Fodinicurvata sp. EGI_FJ10296: one gene and its partner. The protein of the gene in region 2 interacts with the protein of the main gene of each other region in a pairwise test. Links are inferred from orthologs where the notes say so. Each region holds a gene or a part of one and is shown on either strand. Other genes may lie near its edges. The genes, in order: ileS and ABZ728_RS11205.

Region 1 (7,474 bases), on a different replicon or contig from region 2:
TCACGCTGAACGATGCGGCTGAATTCGCCATCGGGCACCGTCTCGGTACCCCGGAACATCAAATGCTCAAGGAAATGGGCGATCCCGCTGACGCCGGGCTCCTCGTCCGCCGCGCCGACCTTGTACCACAGCATATGGCTCACGACCGGCGCCGTGCGGTTGGTTACGACGACGACCGTCAGACCATTGTCGAGTTCGAATACATCAGGCCTGAAAACTTCGGCACCGGCAGACGGCGCGAGGCCGGCGCCGGTGGCTACTGCCAACAGGGCCGTTGCCGCCGCATTCGCGCGTTTAATCGTCACGATCTAACCTCCCATTCCGCAACTCGCCACCCGTCCGGACGACAAGACCATTCGGACGACAAGACGTTGTGCAGAATTCAGACGGCAAAACAATGGCACCGACCGGCTATTCGCGGATCGGCGGAAGTCGGGAATCGGCAGCCCCGAAAAACGGGCCTGTGAACGAGGATCCCGACGGGAGGTTAAAAGAAGCCGGAAAGGATTCCGCCCTCTCGGCGTTCGATCGTGGGCACGTCGCCGTCGCCGAGCGGCCGTCCCGCACGCCGGGCCTGGTCGAGACGTGCGCTCTCTTCCTCGGGGTCGACCACGCGTTCGCTGCTGCCGCCGCCCTGCCAGAAGAGCAGGCGCTGAACGAAGTTCTCGTCCGCATCGACCGAACCGGCGGCGCGGTCGACCGTATCGCGCACGGAATCGTCCACACCCGCTGCACCTGTTCGAGACAGCAGCATGTCCTCCGCTGCGGAACCGGATGTCGAGGCGACGGCGCCGGCCCCGGCGTCACTCCCGGACATGGCTGCACGAGCCCGATCCGACGCCGTGCCTTCCTGCGGGCGCGGTGCCCCCGGGCGCGGAGGCGCCAGCGAATAACTGGGCGGTACTGCCAGCGGTGCGCGCGAAACAACGGCGAACTCGTCGGGCGAACTCTGGCCGAACGAGAAGACGTTCTCGGCCGCGCTGCACGCCGCGAGCCCCGATCCCATGCCGATCAGTAAGCCGAATCGCGCAAATCTGGACAATCTGGTCATAGTCGTCGTCCCCTGCCCTTTCACATATCCCCCCGATGCCGACCCGATGCCGGCCCGCCGTTCGTGTGGTCGGTCTGACCGACGATACTGTCGTACAATAGCAACGCAACGCCAATCATGATGGCGCTGTCGGCGACGTTGAACGCCGGCCAATGATAACCCCAGATATGGAAATCCAGGAAGTCCGCTACAGCGCCATAGAGGATTCGATCGATCACATTGCCCATCGCGCCGCCGACGATCAAGCCCAGCGCCGCCGCAACCAACCGCGATCCGGCCCGCGACAGCCATACGAGCATGCCGACGCTGATGCCAACGGCCACGGCGATCAGCAGCCAGCGGACGACCGGACTGCCCGCCGAGAACATTCCGAAACTGACGCCCATGTTCCAGACCGTGACGAGATTGAAAAAACCCGTAACGGCAATCGCCGGATGCCACGAACTGATCCCCGCCGGGAAATCGAAGCCGAAGACCCCATAGAGCATCAGGCTTTTCGTCACCTGATCGATCACGATGACGACGAGTGAGATGCCCAGCCCGAACCGCATCATGGGGCTATACGGCCTCTCTGGCCTGTTGGTCGACGACATCGGCACAACGATTGCAAAGGTCGGTATGAGGCCCGGCCGTCACTTCCGGCAACACTTTCCAGCATCGGGCGCATTTCTCGCCGTCGGCCACCGTGGGCACGACGGCGACATCGGGCACGTCGTCCAGCCGGTAGGCGTCGGCGGGCGCCGGTACGGTCGTCAGGGTCAGATTCGACGTGATGCAGATATCACCCAGATTCATGCCCTCGACATTGCGGCGCAGATCGTCGCTGACATGCACCGTCGGATGGGCCTGCAGCGATGAACCGATACGCTTTTCGACGCGTTCGACTTCCAGCGCACCGGTTACGACCCGGCGCACACGCCGCACCAGCGCCCATTTCTCCGCCAGCGCATCGTCCCGCCAATCCGCGCGAACCTCGGGATAGAGCTGCAGGTGAACACTGTCGGCATCGGCGCCGTGCCGGGTGCGCCAGACTTCCTCAGCCGTGAAGCACAGAATCGGCGCAAGCCACGTCGTCAGATGGGTCAATACGAGATCCATGACCGTGCGCGCCGATCGCCGCGTGATGTCCGTGGCCCCATCGCAATAGAGGCTGTCCTTGCGTATATCGAGATAAAAGGCGGACAGGTCGTTGGCACAGAAATTATGCAGCGCCGATGCCATCGCATGAAAGTCGAAGGCATCGACGGCATCGCGGATCAGCCGATCCATTTCATGCAGCCGATGCAACACCCAGCGCTCCAGCTCCGGCATATCGGCGGGGGCAACGGCTTCCGCAGCGGCGTCGAAACCGTTCACGGCGCCCAACAGATAGCGCAGCGTGTTCCGGAACCGGCGATAGGCGTCGGTCTGGCCTTTCAGGATTTCGTCGCCGATCTTGACGTCTTCGGAGAAGTCGGACGAGACCACCCACAGGCGCAGGATATCGGCGCCGTATTTCTTCTGGACTTCCTGGGGTGCCACGACATTGCCAAGCGACTTCGACATCTTGCGGCCATGCTCGTCCAGGACGAACCCATGGGTCAGCACGGCGTCGTAGGGCGCCCGGCCCCGGGTGCCGCAACTTTCCAGCAGCGATGACTGAAACCAGCCGCGATGTTGGTCGGATCCTTCGAGATAGAGGTCGGCCGGCCATTTCAGATCGTCGCGCGCTTCCAGCACAAAGGAATGGGTCGAGCCGCTTTCGAACCACACATCGACGATGTCGAAAACCTGATCGTAGGCCGCGGGATCATGGCCATCGCCCAGAAACCGTTCCGGCGGCGACGTGAACCATGCATCGGAACCTTCCTGTTCGAATGCGTCGGCGATGCGCTCGCAGACCGCGTCATCGCGCAGCGGCTCTCCGGTGCTGCGTTCCACGAAAATGGCGATCGGCACACCCCAGGCGCGCTGGCGGCTGATGCACCAGTCGGGGCGGCTTTCGACCATCGAGGTCAGGCGCGTCCGGCCGCCTTCCGGCACGAACCGCGTGTTCGACAGCGCCTTCAGCGCCGTGTCCCGCAGGCCGCTGCGATCCATCGGGATGAACCACTGCGCGGTCGCCCGAAAGATCAGCGGCGCCTTGGAACGCCAGGAATGGGGGTAATTGTGCCGCAGCGACCCCTTGGCCAGCAGGCCGCCACCCTCGTTGAGCGCCCCGATCACGGCGCCGTTGGCGTCGCCCGGTTTGCCGTCGGGCATCAGCACCCGTTTACCGGCAAAATAGGGAATCCGGTCGGTGTAGACGCCGTCCTCGGTCATGGTCTCGATCAGCGGCAGACCGTGACGGCGACCGAGTTCGAAGTCGTCGGCGCCGTGGGCAGGAGCGATATGAACCAGCCCGGTTCCCTGCTCCGTCGTGACGAAATCGCCCGCCAGAACCGGAACCTCGAAGTCGAATCCGAGATCAGCGAAAGGATGAGCGCACACGGTGCTGACGAGGTCCGACCCGCCAAGCGACGCCCGGCGCTCCCAGCCTGTGATGCCGGCCGCCGCAGCAACGTCTTCGATCAGCTCGTCGGCCAGGACAAGACGCTCACCCACGGTGGCGCGGGCGCCGTCTTCGACGGCCGTCACCTCGACTACGCTATAATCGATCTCCGGCGACGCGGCCACAGCCCGGTTGCACGGGATCGTCCAGGGCGTCGTGGTCCAGATGACCACACTCGCGCCGTCCAGTGCCGGAACAGACGGCGCCGTGATCGGGAACCGAACCCAGATCGTCGGGGATTTATGGTCGTGGTATTCGACCTCGGCCTCGGCCAGGGCGGTTTTTTCGACCACCGACCACATCACCGGCCTCAGCCCGCGATAAAGGTCGCCGGACAGCGTGAACTTGTGAATCTCGCGAACGATCTGGGCTTCGGCCGGCCGGGTCATTGTCGTATAGGGCGCCGACCAGTCGCCGATCACGCCCAGCGACCGGAATTCTTCCGCCTGGACGCCGATCCAGCTTTGCGCAAAATCCCGGCACTCCTGGCGAAAGTCGACGATCGGCACGGCATCCTTGTCCAGGCCCTTGGCGCGATAGCCTTCCTCGACCTTCCATTCGATCGGAAGGCCATGACAATCCCAACCCGGCACATAGACGGCATCATAACCCGACATCTGATGCGTCCGGACCACGATATCCTTGAGGATCTTGTTCATCCCCGTGCCGATATGGATATTGCCATTGGCATAGGGGGGCCCGTCATGCAGGACCCAGCGTAGCCGGCCCTTCGATTGCGCCCGCAGCCGGCCGTAGAGATCGCCGTCTTCCCACGACTTCAGGATGCCCGGCTCCTTCGCCGGCAGACCCGCCCGCATCGGAAACTCCGTCTTCGGCAGAAACACCGTCGATTTGTAGTCGCCGCCATTCGATCCTGAACGCTCGCTCATCACTTCCCCTGTCGGCCTGCCCTGGCGCCTCCAGGCGATCGATGTCGCCCGGCGCAAGAGAATCCGGCCCCCGTCGTCCCTGCATGAAAACCGGGCGGATCGTAGCGGAACACGCGAGGCGGTCAAGCGTGTCGCGCCATCCAACCCCCGACGCTAACCGCCCGCCAGAATTCGCCGTGCCGCCGCGGCATCCTCGTTCATCTGCGCCACCAACCCCCCGACATCATCGAAGCGCTGCTCGCCACGCAGAAATTCTATCAGTTGAACCCTGAGGGTCCGGCCGTACAGATCGCCGGCAAAATCGAAAAGATGCGCCTCTAGCACCGGCTCCGGCGTCTCGAACATGGGCCTTATCCCGAGATTGGCGACACCGTAGTGCCAACGAGGGTCGGGGGCCTCCGGGCCGCCCGGGGCGTCCACGATCCCGCATCTGACGGCATAGATGCCAAAAGCCGGGCGGATATAGTCGTCCATCGCGATATTGGCGGTGGGATAACCGAGATCGCGCCCACGCTGGTCGCCCCGGCACACCTCACCCTCGATCTCGAACGGGCGGCCGAGAATCGACGCAGCCTCTCCGGGCGAACCGTCGCGCAGGAACTGGCGCACCCGGCTGGAGGAATAGGCGCCGCCGCTTTCGTCCGATGCCTGGGTCACGATTGTGACGCCAAAACCGTATCGGCGGCCGAATTCCACCAGCGTTTCCGCGTTACCCTGACGCCGGTGGCCGAAACAGAAATCATAGCCGATGGCGACATGGCTCGCCCCCAGACCGGCAGAGAGGACTTCGGAAACGAACCATTCGGCCGAGTGTTCACTGAAGGCGCGGTCGAAGGTCAGGACGACGTGCAGATCGACACCCAGCGCGGCGATTTCGCGCGCCCGAACCGCGAACGGCGTCAGCCGGAACGGCGGATCGTCGGGACGGAAGAGCGACCGGGGATGCGGCTCGAAGGACAGGACCGCCAAAGGCGCGTTCGAGGCGCGGGCCACGGCGCGGGCCTCGTCGATGACGATGCGGTGACCGCGATGAACACCGTCGAAATTTCCCACGACGACGACGGCGCCGCGCAGCCGATCGGGAATATCAGTGTAGGTGCAGGAAAGATGCATACCAGAACGCGCTTTTTGCCTTTCGAGCCGGCGGGGATCCCGCGGCGGGAATGAAGGGAATGAGTCAGACAGCGACGGTATCGCGGCTCGGCACGAGCAGCACGGCTTCGCCCGTGATGACATTGGTACCCCGGACCCGGCACACGGTGTCCATGGTCACGCGCATCCGCCCGATGTCGATTGCCTTGACGGTGCAGACGGCCTCGACGGTATCGCCGGGCCGGACCGGCGCGCGAAATTTGAGGTTCTGAGACACATAGATCGAGCCCGGCCCCGGCAGTCGGGTGCCCAGCACCGCCGATATGAAGCCGGCGTTCAGCATGCCATGGGTTATGCGCCCCTTGAACCGGGTTCTGGCGGCATATTCCTCGTCCAGATGGACCGGATTGGTATCGCCCGAAACTCCGGAAAAGAGAACGATGTCGGCTTCGGTCACCGTCTTGCCGAAGCGATCCGACATACCGACGGACAGGTCCTCGATGTAGTACCCGGTCGGCGGCTGAAAGGTGGCGACGTCGTCCAATTGACCCTCCTGGTCGGTTACAGAGCGGGCGTCCGCAAGCGGCACGGCAATCCTTTGGCAGCTGACGCCGCCCAGAAGTATTCTACTGCACCGCACACAAACAAGACCAGTGCCCAGATTCTGCGACCGGCGGCCGAATCAAGGGGCGGCCAACACAAGGACTATCACATCTCAGACCGGGACGGTCAGCAGCGACGCCGCATCGCCGACGCACACGACATCGGGGCTCTCGCCCAGATCGGCCGCCAGACCCCGTATCGTGCGGCCGGCAACCGGGTGGATCCAATCGGCCGCAACATCGACGGCGGGCACGAGGACGAAGGCGCGCTCCAGCACGCGCGGGTGCGGGATCTGGAGATCGTCCTCCGCAATCTCGGCGTCGCCGTACATGATGATATCGATATCGATCTGGCGCGGCCCGAAACGGCGTGAAGGCATGCGCCCCAGCGCGCGCTCCAGCGCCTTGACCGCATGCAGCAGTTCACGCGGCGCAAGATCGGTTTCGACAACGGCGCAGATATTGATGAAGGACTCCTGGTCCGTCACATACATGGGGGCGGTTTCGTAGAGCGCCGAAACGGCGGAAATACGGGCAAATGGTGCAAGGCCGTCCAGTGCGGCCCGAATCGTCTGACGGCGGTCGCCGATATTCGCACCAAGTCCCAGGAGAACGGGTGTCATTCGGAAAAGCTCCTTCCGCCGCAGGGCGCTGGGCCATACCATGCGCCATCAGGTTCGCGGCCCCAACTGTTTTGGGCCCATCTTGTCTGGGCCCCTGTCGTGGCGGCTCATCAGCCCGTCGTTGTCCGGCCGGAATGGCGAGCCCGATGCCAACCATGCGGCAGCAGAGCCGGGGCCGCTGTACAATTTGCGCCAGGACATGTCGTTACCAGCAAATCGGGCCGTGTTATGGACTTGTAAGCAAAGAATGTCGAGGCTCTACGATCGGGAATCGGGCACGCTGGACGCCGAGCGACCCCCGGAGGCCCCCGGGAGCGTGAAACTGGCGGATGGCCCGCGCCCACTTTTCAACGAGAACAGGAGAACATGCCGGCCATGACCGACGAACCACAGCGCAAAGACGGCGCCACGGAGTTGAGGGGATCGCCGGTAGCTGCCGGCATCCGCACCGAACTGGCGGCGCGGGTCGCCAGACTGGTCGAGAACGGCACGACGCCGCATCTCGCGGTGGTCGTCGGCAGCGACGATCCGGCCGTGGCCAAATATGCCGGCGCCAAGGGGCGAATGGCCGAAAAACTGGGCATCGGCCTGTCGGTGACAACGATTGAGCCAACACGCGGCCAGCAGGCGCTCAACCAGGCAATCGACGCTCTGTGCGCCGACAGGAATGTTCATGGCGTGATCCT
Region 2 (6,985 bases):
GATATTTCCTTTGCCACCCGGATCGATCCCGATCCGTTTCCGCAGACGCTGGTCCGGATCGAGGGCGCCGACGGCACGCTGGAACTGGACGGTCACTATCGGCTCAGCGACTCCGGACCGGGTCGGCGGCGGGTCGAGGACGTCGAGCCGCCCGGACCGAACTGGGCGACCCCGCCCTGGCATGTCGTCCAGGACAGCGTCATTGCCGCGCAGCAGCACTGGGTCAATTGCCTGAGCGCAGGGCAGGAGCCGGCGACATCCGGGCGCGACAACCTGAAGACGCTCAAGCTCGTATTCGCCGCCTACGAAAGCATAGAGACGGGCCGCGCCGTCGACCTGTGAGCGGGTTTGCCGTCAGGCGGTCTCGATCGCTCCGGTGATCAGGCCGGTGGCTTCTTCCGGTGACGTGCCGGCAACAGGTTTGTCGGCGACCTTCCGGCCCCGTCGCAGCACGACCAGCCGGTCGGCGACCGCAAACACGTCGGGCATGCGGTGACTGATCAACACGACGGTCACGCCGCTATCGCGCATGCGCTTGATCAGATCCAGAACCTGGGCCACCTGGCGAACGCTGATTGCCGCAGTCGGCTCGTCCATCAGCACGATCCGGGCCTGGGACAGCCGCGTTCGGGCAATGGCGACGGCCTGGCGCTGGCCGCCGGACATCATCCGGACCAGATCGCCAGGCCGCGTGTCGGACTGCAGCTCCGCGAACAGTTCGGACGATTTCCGTGCCATGCCGGCATAGTCCAGAACCTGAAACGGACCGATGCGGCGGCGCATCTCGCGCCCGAGAAAGACATTGTCGGCCGCCGTCAGGTTGTCGCACAGCGCCAGATCCTGGTGGACCACCTCGATGCCGTGGTTGCGGGCGTCCAGACTGTCGACAAACGTCACCGGAGCGCCGTCGAACCGGATCTCGCCGGAGGTCGGCTGAAAGTTGCCGGCGATGATCCGTACAAGCGTCGATTTGCCGGCACCATTGTCGCCCATCAGCCCGACGACGTCGCCCTGATCGAGGCTGAAGTCCAGGCTCTCCAGAGCGTGAATCGCCCCGAAAGACTTGGAAATGCCGGTCATCTCCAGCAAGGGCATGGCCGTCTCACTTTCACTCTACTATTGGGTTATTGGGCCAGGCGTCGCCGGGCGGCATATTGGTCGAACGCAACGGCGAGGACGATCAGAACCCCGATGATGATCTGCTGGACGAAGGACGAGACGTTCAGCAGCACCAGCCCGTTGGTCAGGACGCCGATCAGAAGCGCCCCGATCACGGTGCCGATGACCGTGCCGACGCCGCCGAACAGGCTGGTGCCGCCGATCACGACCGAGGCGATGACGGTCAGCTCCAGTGTCAGGCCGGCGACGGCCTCGGCGGAGTTCAGCCGGGCCGACAGCAGGAAACCCGCCAATCCGCAGAAAAAGCCGCTGATCACGTAAACGGTGAAAATGAGCCGCTGGGTGGGTACGCCGTTCAGAGCGGCGGCCTTTGGATTGCCGCCGGTGGCATAGATGTGTTTGCCGAACCGCGTATAGGTCAGCACCAGATGGGCGACAATGGCGGCGATTGCAAAGATGATGACGGGGATGGGAACGATGCCGATCCGGCCCTGCCCCCACCAGGTGTAGTCGGACTCGAAGCCGCTGATCGGTCCGCCGCCGGAAAACAGCAGCGCGGCGCCGCGAAATGCGGTCAGCCCGCCCAGCGTGACGACGAATGGCGGCACCTTCAGCCGTGTGACGGCGAGTCCCTGAAGCGCGCCGCCGGCGAGGCCGACGGCAATCGCGGCCGCCACGGCCAGATATACCGGATAACCGACATCGGCGGCCTGTCCGATGGCAAACCTGTCCTGAAATCCGCCCTTGGCCACATAGGCCCCGACCAACCCGCAGAACGCCATCAGTGAGCCGACCGAAAGATCGATGCCGGCGGTCAGGATGACGAAGGTCATACCAACGGCGATCAGCCCGGCGACGGAAACCTGGCGCAGGATATTGAACTGATTGAGCGGGCTGAGGAAACGCGGCTCCAGAATGGTAAATACCAGGATGAGCAAGAGTAGGAAGATCAGGGCCGCATACTTGGCGAGGAACTGGACCGGGTCCATACGTCCGGCCATTCCGGCGTCGATCTTCCGGCTTCGGTCTGTCATGAAAATGGGATCCCGGAGGTCGCGAGGGGGCACGCAGTGCGGGGGCGGCACGAACCGGTGCTCCGGTTCGTGCCCATTTCCGGGTTAGAGCTCGCCGAGCCGTTCGGCTTCGTCGATATTGTCGGCCGTGATGGCAATTGGCTCCAGCAGGATCAGGCTTTCCGGCTCCGTACCATCGCGAAGATAGTCGACCATTGCCTGCAGGGCCGTGCGGCTCTGACCGCCGGGGAACTGCTCGATCGTCGCGGCAAGCCCGCCGTCGCGGATGCTGCCGAGGGCTTCCGGCAGAGCATCGAAACCGATGATCGGGATGTCCAGTTCCATCTCCTGGACCGTGATCAGGGCGCCGAGCGCCATGTCGTCATTGGCGGCGACGATCACGTCGGGAGGCGTGTCGAGGCCGGCGAGGATGGACTCAGTAACCGATGCGCCTTCTTCGCGTGCGAAATTGGCGGTCTGTTCGGCGATGAATTCGTACTCATCGTGCTGGTCGAGGACGTTGTGGACACCCTGATTGCGGTCGATCGCCGGACTGGCGCCGGGCTGGCCCTGCAGATTGACGACACGCGCGCCGTCGGGGAAAAGTTCCATGATCAGGCGGCCCTGCGCCTCGCCGCCGAGCACGTTATCCGCGCCGACATGGGCAAGAATGTCATCGACACCCTCGACGCGGCGGTCGATCGTGATGATCGGAATTCCGGCTTCCGCGGCCTGAGACAGCGCCGGCGCCATGGCGACGGCGTCGCTGGGGCTGATGATAATACCGTCAACGTCCCGGACGATCGCCGCCTCGACATCGGCCGTTTGTTTGCTGGTCGAGTTCTGACCGTCGGTCTCGATCAGTTCGATGCCGCCGATCTCTTCGGCTTCACGGCGAAGTTCCGCCTGCATATGGACGAAGAACGGGAATTCGAGCGCGGGCATCGATGACGCGATGGTCAGATCCTGGGCCTGAGCGCTGCCGACGCCCATGAGGGCCCCTGCGGCAACCGATGCGGCGACCACGCCGGATGCGAAACAGGATCCAAAGCTTGTTTTCGACTTCATTTTTCCTCCCAACCGAGCCCGCAGGCTCCAATTCTTCAATGCCGGTAGCGCGGCAATCGCCCGAGGGCATTCTTCGGCCCTCGTCAAGTGAATAAACGCTATATTGCGGACGATAGTAGGTCAATGGGCGTTGAGTGCCACTAAAGAGCCGCCGGGCCACCTGAACGCTGCCGATTGACTCACCGACAGGGCGCTGTGGTATGACATGTTGACCGGTCAAATAGACAATTGCGGCCCGCTGGACGCTGGCGGCTGGGTCAGTAACGAATGCCGGAAAGTCGGCCGGACAAACGGGGAGATAAAGAGGTGGCAGACAGTCCGACAGGCGTTCAGGCGCAGTCAGATGCCGGTAGTGGTTACCCTCGCGTAGCCGGATATCTCCTCGCTGCGGATGCGGAACGCTTCCTGCGGGCATGTCTGAAAACCGTCGGGGCCGATGATCGGTCCGTCGACGACGCCTCGCGCTCGCTCGTCGGTGCGTCGCTCAGGGGAACGGACAGTCACGGCGTCAGACTGCTGCCTCACTACTGCAAGGCGTTGAGGGGAGGGCGCGTCCAGGGCGCGCCGAAAATGACGTTCCACCGGACGGCCGTGGCCGGCGGGCTGCTGGATGCGGGGCACGGTCTGGGCCACACCGCAACCTATCGTGCCGTCGATCATGCCGTCGGTATCGCGGAAGACAACGGCATCGGGGCCGTCGGGGTCACAAACTCCAGCCATTTCGGCGCTGCCGGCAGCTACGCGCTGGCCGCGGCCGAGGCAGGAATGATTGGCCTCGTGATCTGCAATTCCGACGCTTTCGTTCTGCCCCATAATGGTACCAAAGCGTTTCACGGCACCAATCCGATCGCCTTTGCCGCACCGGTCCCCGATGCACGGCCGTTTCTGCTCGACATGGCGACCAGCACGGTTCCCTGGAACCGGATCCAGCAATTTGCGGCATCGGGTCGGTCGCTGCCGCCGGGCGCGGCCGTCGATGCCGAGGCAAATGAGACCCTGGACCCCAAGGCAGCGGCAGGGCTTTTGCCGCTGGGCGGGCTGGCGTTCGGCCACAAGGGCAGCGGCCTTGCCGCCATGATCGACGTGATGTGCGCGCTGATGACCGGAATGCCGCACAGTGCACGACTGTTGCCGATGGGCGGCCCCGATATGGCGACGCCGAGGCAGGTAAGCCACTCGGTCATGGTCATGCGCCGGGACATGTTCATCGCCGCTGACGATTTCGACGCGGCCATGACTGCCTACAGGCGTGACATGAACGCCGTGCCGGCCGCCGACGCAGGGACGGTGCTGATGCCGGGACAAAAGGAGTGGCTGGCATTCGACGAACGCAGCCGTAGCGGCATACCGTTTACCGGCGATCAGGTTGCCGTGTTCGAGGCCCTGGCCGCCGAACTGGCGGTTCAGGCGCCAGCATTCTCGTCAACTTAAGGTTGAATTAATGTGACATAACTTCCCATTTGCGTGTATGATCCTTTGCGGTTGGGAGATTGGCCGTTCGATCGGTCAGGGGATTTCCGACGACAAAGGGGGGAGACACGTGAACGGTGCAAACGGACAATTCAGGGCCGACCCGCCCTTGTTCCTTTCGGCCAACGTCATAAACAGCGTAAGGCCGATGCAAATCGGAAACATGACGCAGGGCGACCGCCAGTTGCTGGCCAGCGCCAACCTGAACAAGTTCGGCTCCTTCGATCTCGTCTCGGCTGAAGTCGCCAACGGAAACCGGGTATTCGACCTGAAGCTGCTGAACGGATTGCCCACGCTGGATACGTCGATCGATGCGTATTGGTGCCCGTTCATTCAGGGCAATGTCACGCCCGGCTTTGTCGATGTGCCGCGTCTGAACCCGCCGCGCGGGTTCGTTTTGACGGCGGCGATGCAGGGCTGCGCGCTTGTCGTGACGTCATCGCCGCTCGGCGGGGCCTTCTTCCGCGTTTACCATCACCAGCATCCCGGCGATCAGGGCGTCTGGCAGCGAATTCACAACCACAATGTACAGGTCGATACCGTATTTGCCTTCGATGAATACGCCGATGCCAATGCCAACGCGCCGAACGCGTTCAATTTCCTGTTTTATCGCAACAGCCGGTGGATCATCGGCTCTCAGGCTCAGATACTGAACATGATGGGGCAAGCCGTCAGACGTCAGCCGGGATGGCCGATACAGGTCCTCGATGCTTTGCCATGATGACCGTGGCATGATAATTGAATCAGGATATGGCGAAAGGACAAGTCATGCTTGGTTCAGGATTGGCGCAACTTGCGGGACTGGCAGTGGCCGCAGCACTGGCGATGCCCGGTGCCGTTCCTTCCGCCGCCGCTGCCGCGTCCGATGATCAGGCGGCCGAGAACCGGCTGCGGGACTGTCAGTCATTCCTGGTCCAAGCGTTCGACGAAGGAATCGTCCGCGATGTCGGCACGCGTGACGGCACGGTCGGGGTCGTGGTCGACCGCGACGTGTGGAACGAGATGACACAGGCCGCCCGGATCGAACTGGCCGAGGCTGTCAATTGCTGGGTCTTTGCCGGTGACGACGGCAAAGACGACGCCCTTGTCGCTCATATCCAGTTTCTCGGTCACCGCGATTACGTCGTCCTCGCCGACTGGGGCCCGGGCGGACTGCGATGATCCGCGCCGATGGCGTCGACGTGGTCCCAATTGGGGATCGACAGGTGCGGCCGAATTCAGTTAGGCATTTATCGTCATAAGAATGTAACCTAACTGTCATAAAATGAATATCCGTGCCGCTTAAGGTCGGATCCTCATGCTTGCAGCTTCGGGCGCCGAGCCGATCGGTCGTTCTCGCCCTGAGTTGCAGACCATGAGATTCCGCTTTCCGGCTTCGGAAACAAAAGGGGAGGACTCTGATGAAACGTATCCAGCTTATTGCCGCAACGGCGCTCACTTCGGCCGTGGGATTTTCGGCTGCTCCGGCGCAGGCCGACAGCGGTAGTCTCGTGCTGTATTGCTCGCCCCAGGTCGAGTGGTGCGAAGCCATGGCCGCGGCATTCGAAGCCGAAACCGGGATCAGCGTCAGTTCGACGCGGCGCAGTTCCGGTGAGACCTATGCCCAGCTGCAGGCCGAGCGGGACAACCCCCAGGGCGATATCTGGTGGGGCGGGACCGGCGATCCGCATCTTCAGGCCGCGCAGGAAGGCCTGACCGAAGCCTATGATCCGCCCAATCCCGACGAACTGCAGGATTGGGCGCTGTCCCAGCATGAAGCCAGCGACGGCCGCACCATCGGCATTTATGCCGGTGCCCTGGGCTGGGGCTATAACACCCAGATATTCGAGCAGCGCGATCTGCCGCGTCCGGCGTGCTGGGAGGATCTGACCAACCCGGCATACGAGGGCGAGATCCAGATCGCCAGTCCGTTCTCGTCCGGCACGGCATACACCGCGCTGGCGACCCTGGTTCAGCTGATGGGCGAGGACGAGGCCTTCGAATATCTGACCGAACTCGATGCCAATGTCTCCGAATACACCCAGTCCGGCGCCGCGCCGGTCCGGGCGACGGGACGGGGTGAAGCCGGTATCGGCATCGTCTTCATGCATGATGCCATCGCCGAGGCCGCTGCCGGCCTGCCGGTGGAAGCCGTCGCCCCGTGCGAGGGCACCGGTTACGAGATCGGATCAATGTCGATCATCGCCGGCGGACCGAATCCCGACAACGCACGGGCCTGGTACGACTGGGCGCTGACGGCCGAGGCACAGAGCATCGCCGCGACCGTCGACGCCTTCCAGGTGCCGTCGAACATGAATGCCGAGGTCCCGCCCGAA

The links.
Region 1: the proteins of ABZ728_RS11205 (region 2) and ileS interact in binary tests that used the Escherichia coli proteins (3 or more experiments, as listed by UniProt). The link is inferred for Fodinicurvata sp. EGI_FJ10296 from one-to-one orthologs.

Annotation. Positions count from the first base shown.
Region 1 is NZ_JBFCVL010000006.1:343,595-351,068, reverse strand. The notes cover bases 1,410-4,812. They hold ileS (isoleucine--tRNA ligase), read right to left. Parts: upstream 4,472-4,812; coding sequence 1,610-4,471; downstream 1,410-1,609. Other genes in these bases: ABZ728_RS15250 (bifunctional riboflavin kinase/FAD synthetase), read right to left, coding at 4,625-4,812; lspA (signal peptidase II), read right to left, coding at 1,410-1,605. Outside these bases: ABZ728_RS15270 (pitrilysin family protein), read right to left, coding at 1-305; ABZ728_RS15265 (DUF3035 domain-containing protein), read right to left, coding at 488-1,051; more of lspA, read right to left, coding at 1,072-1,409; more of ABZ728_RS15250, read right to left, coding at 4,813-5,584; ABZ728_RS15245 (MaoC family dehydratase), read right to left, coding at 5,649-6,107; folK (2-amino-4-hydroxy-6-hydroxymethyldihydropteridine diphosphokinase), read right to left, coding at 6,279-6,788; ABZ728_RS15235 (bifunctional 5,10-methylenetetrahydrofolate dehydrogenase/5,10-methenyltetrahydrofolate cyclohydrolase), read left to right, coding at 7,164-7,474. UniProt on the Escherichia coli protein: Catalyzes the attachment of isoleucine to tRNA(Ile). As IleRS can inadvertently accommodate and process structurally similar amino acids such as valine, to avoid such errors it has two additional distinct tRNA(Ile)-dependent editing activities.
Region 2 is NZ_JBFCVL010000004.1:506,953-513,937, reverse strand. What follows is about bases 1,220-4,133. They hold ABZ728_RS11205 (substrate-binding domain-containing protein), read right to left. Parts: upstream 3,201-4,133; coding sequence 2,238-3,200; downstream 1,220-2,237. Other genes in these bases: ABZ728_RS11200 (Ldh family oxidoreductase), read left to right, coding at 3,507-4,133; ABZ728_RS11210 (ABC transporter permease), read right to left, coding at 1,220-2,153. In the rest of the region: ABZ728_RS11220 (Gfo/Idh/MocA family oxidoreductase), read left to right, coding at 1-342; ABZ728_RS11215 (ATP-binding cassette domain-containing protein), read right to left, coding at 355-1,095; more of ABZ728_RS11210, read right to left, coding at 1,125-1,219; more of ABZ728_RS11200, read left to right, coding at 4,134-4,631; ABZ728_RS11195 (hypothetical protein), read left to right, coding at 4,819-5,391; ABZ728_RS11190 (hypothetical protein), read left to right, coding at 5,421-5,831; ABZ728_RS11185 (ABC transporter substrate-binding protein), read left to right, coding at 6,071-6,985. UniProt on the Escherichia coli protein: Part of the ABC transporter complex RbsABC involved in ribose import. Binds ribose. Also serves as the primary chemoreceptor for chemotaxis.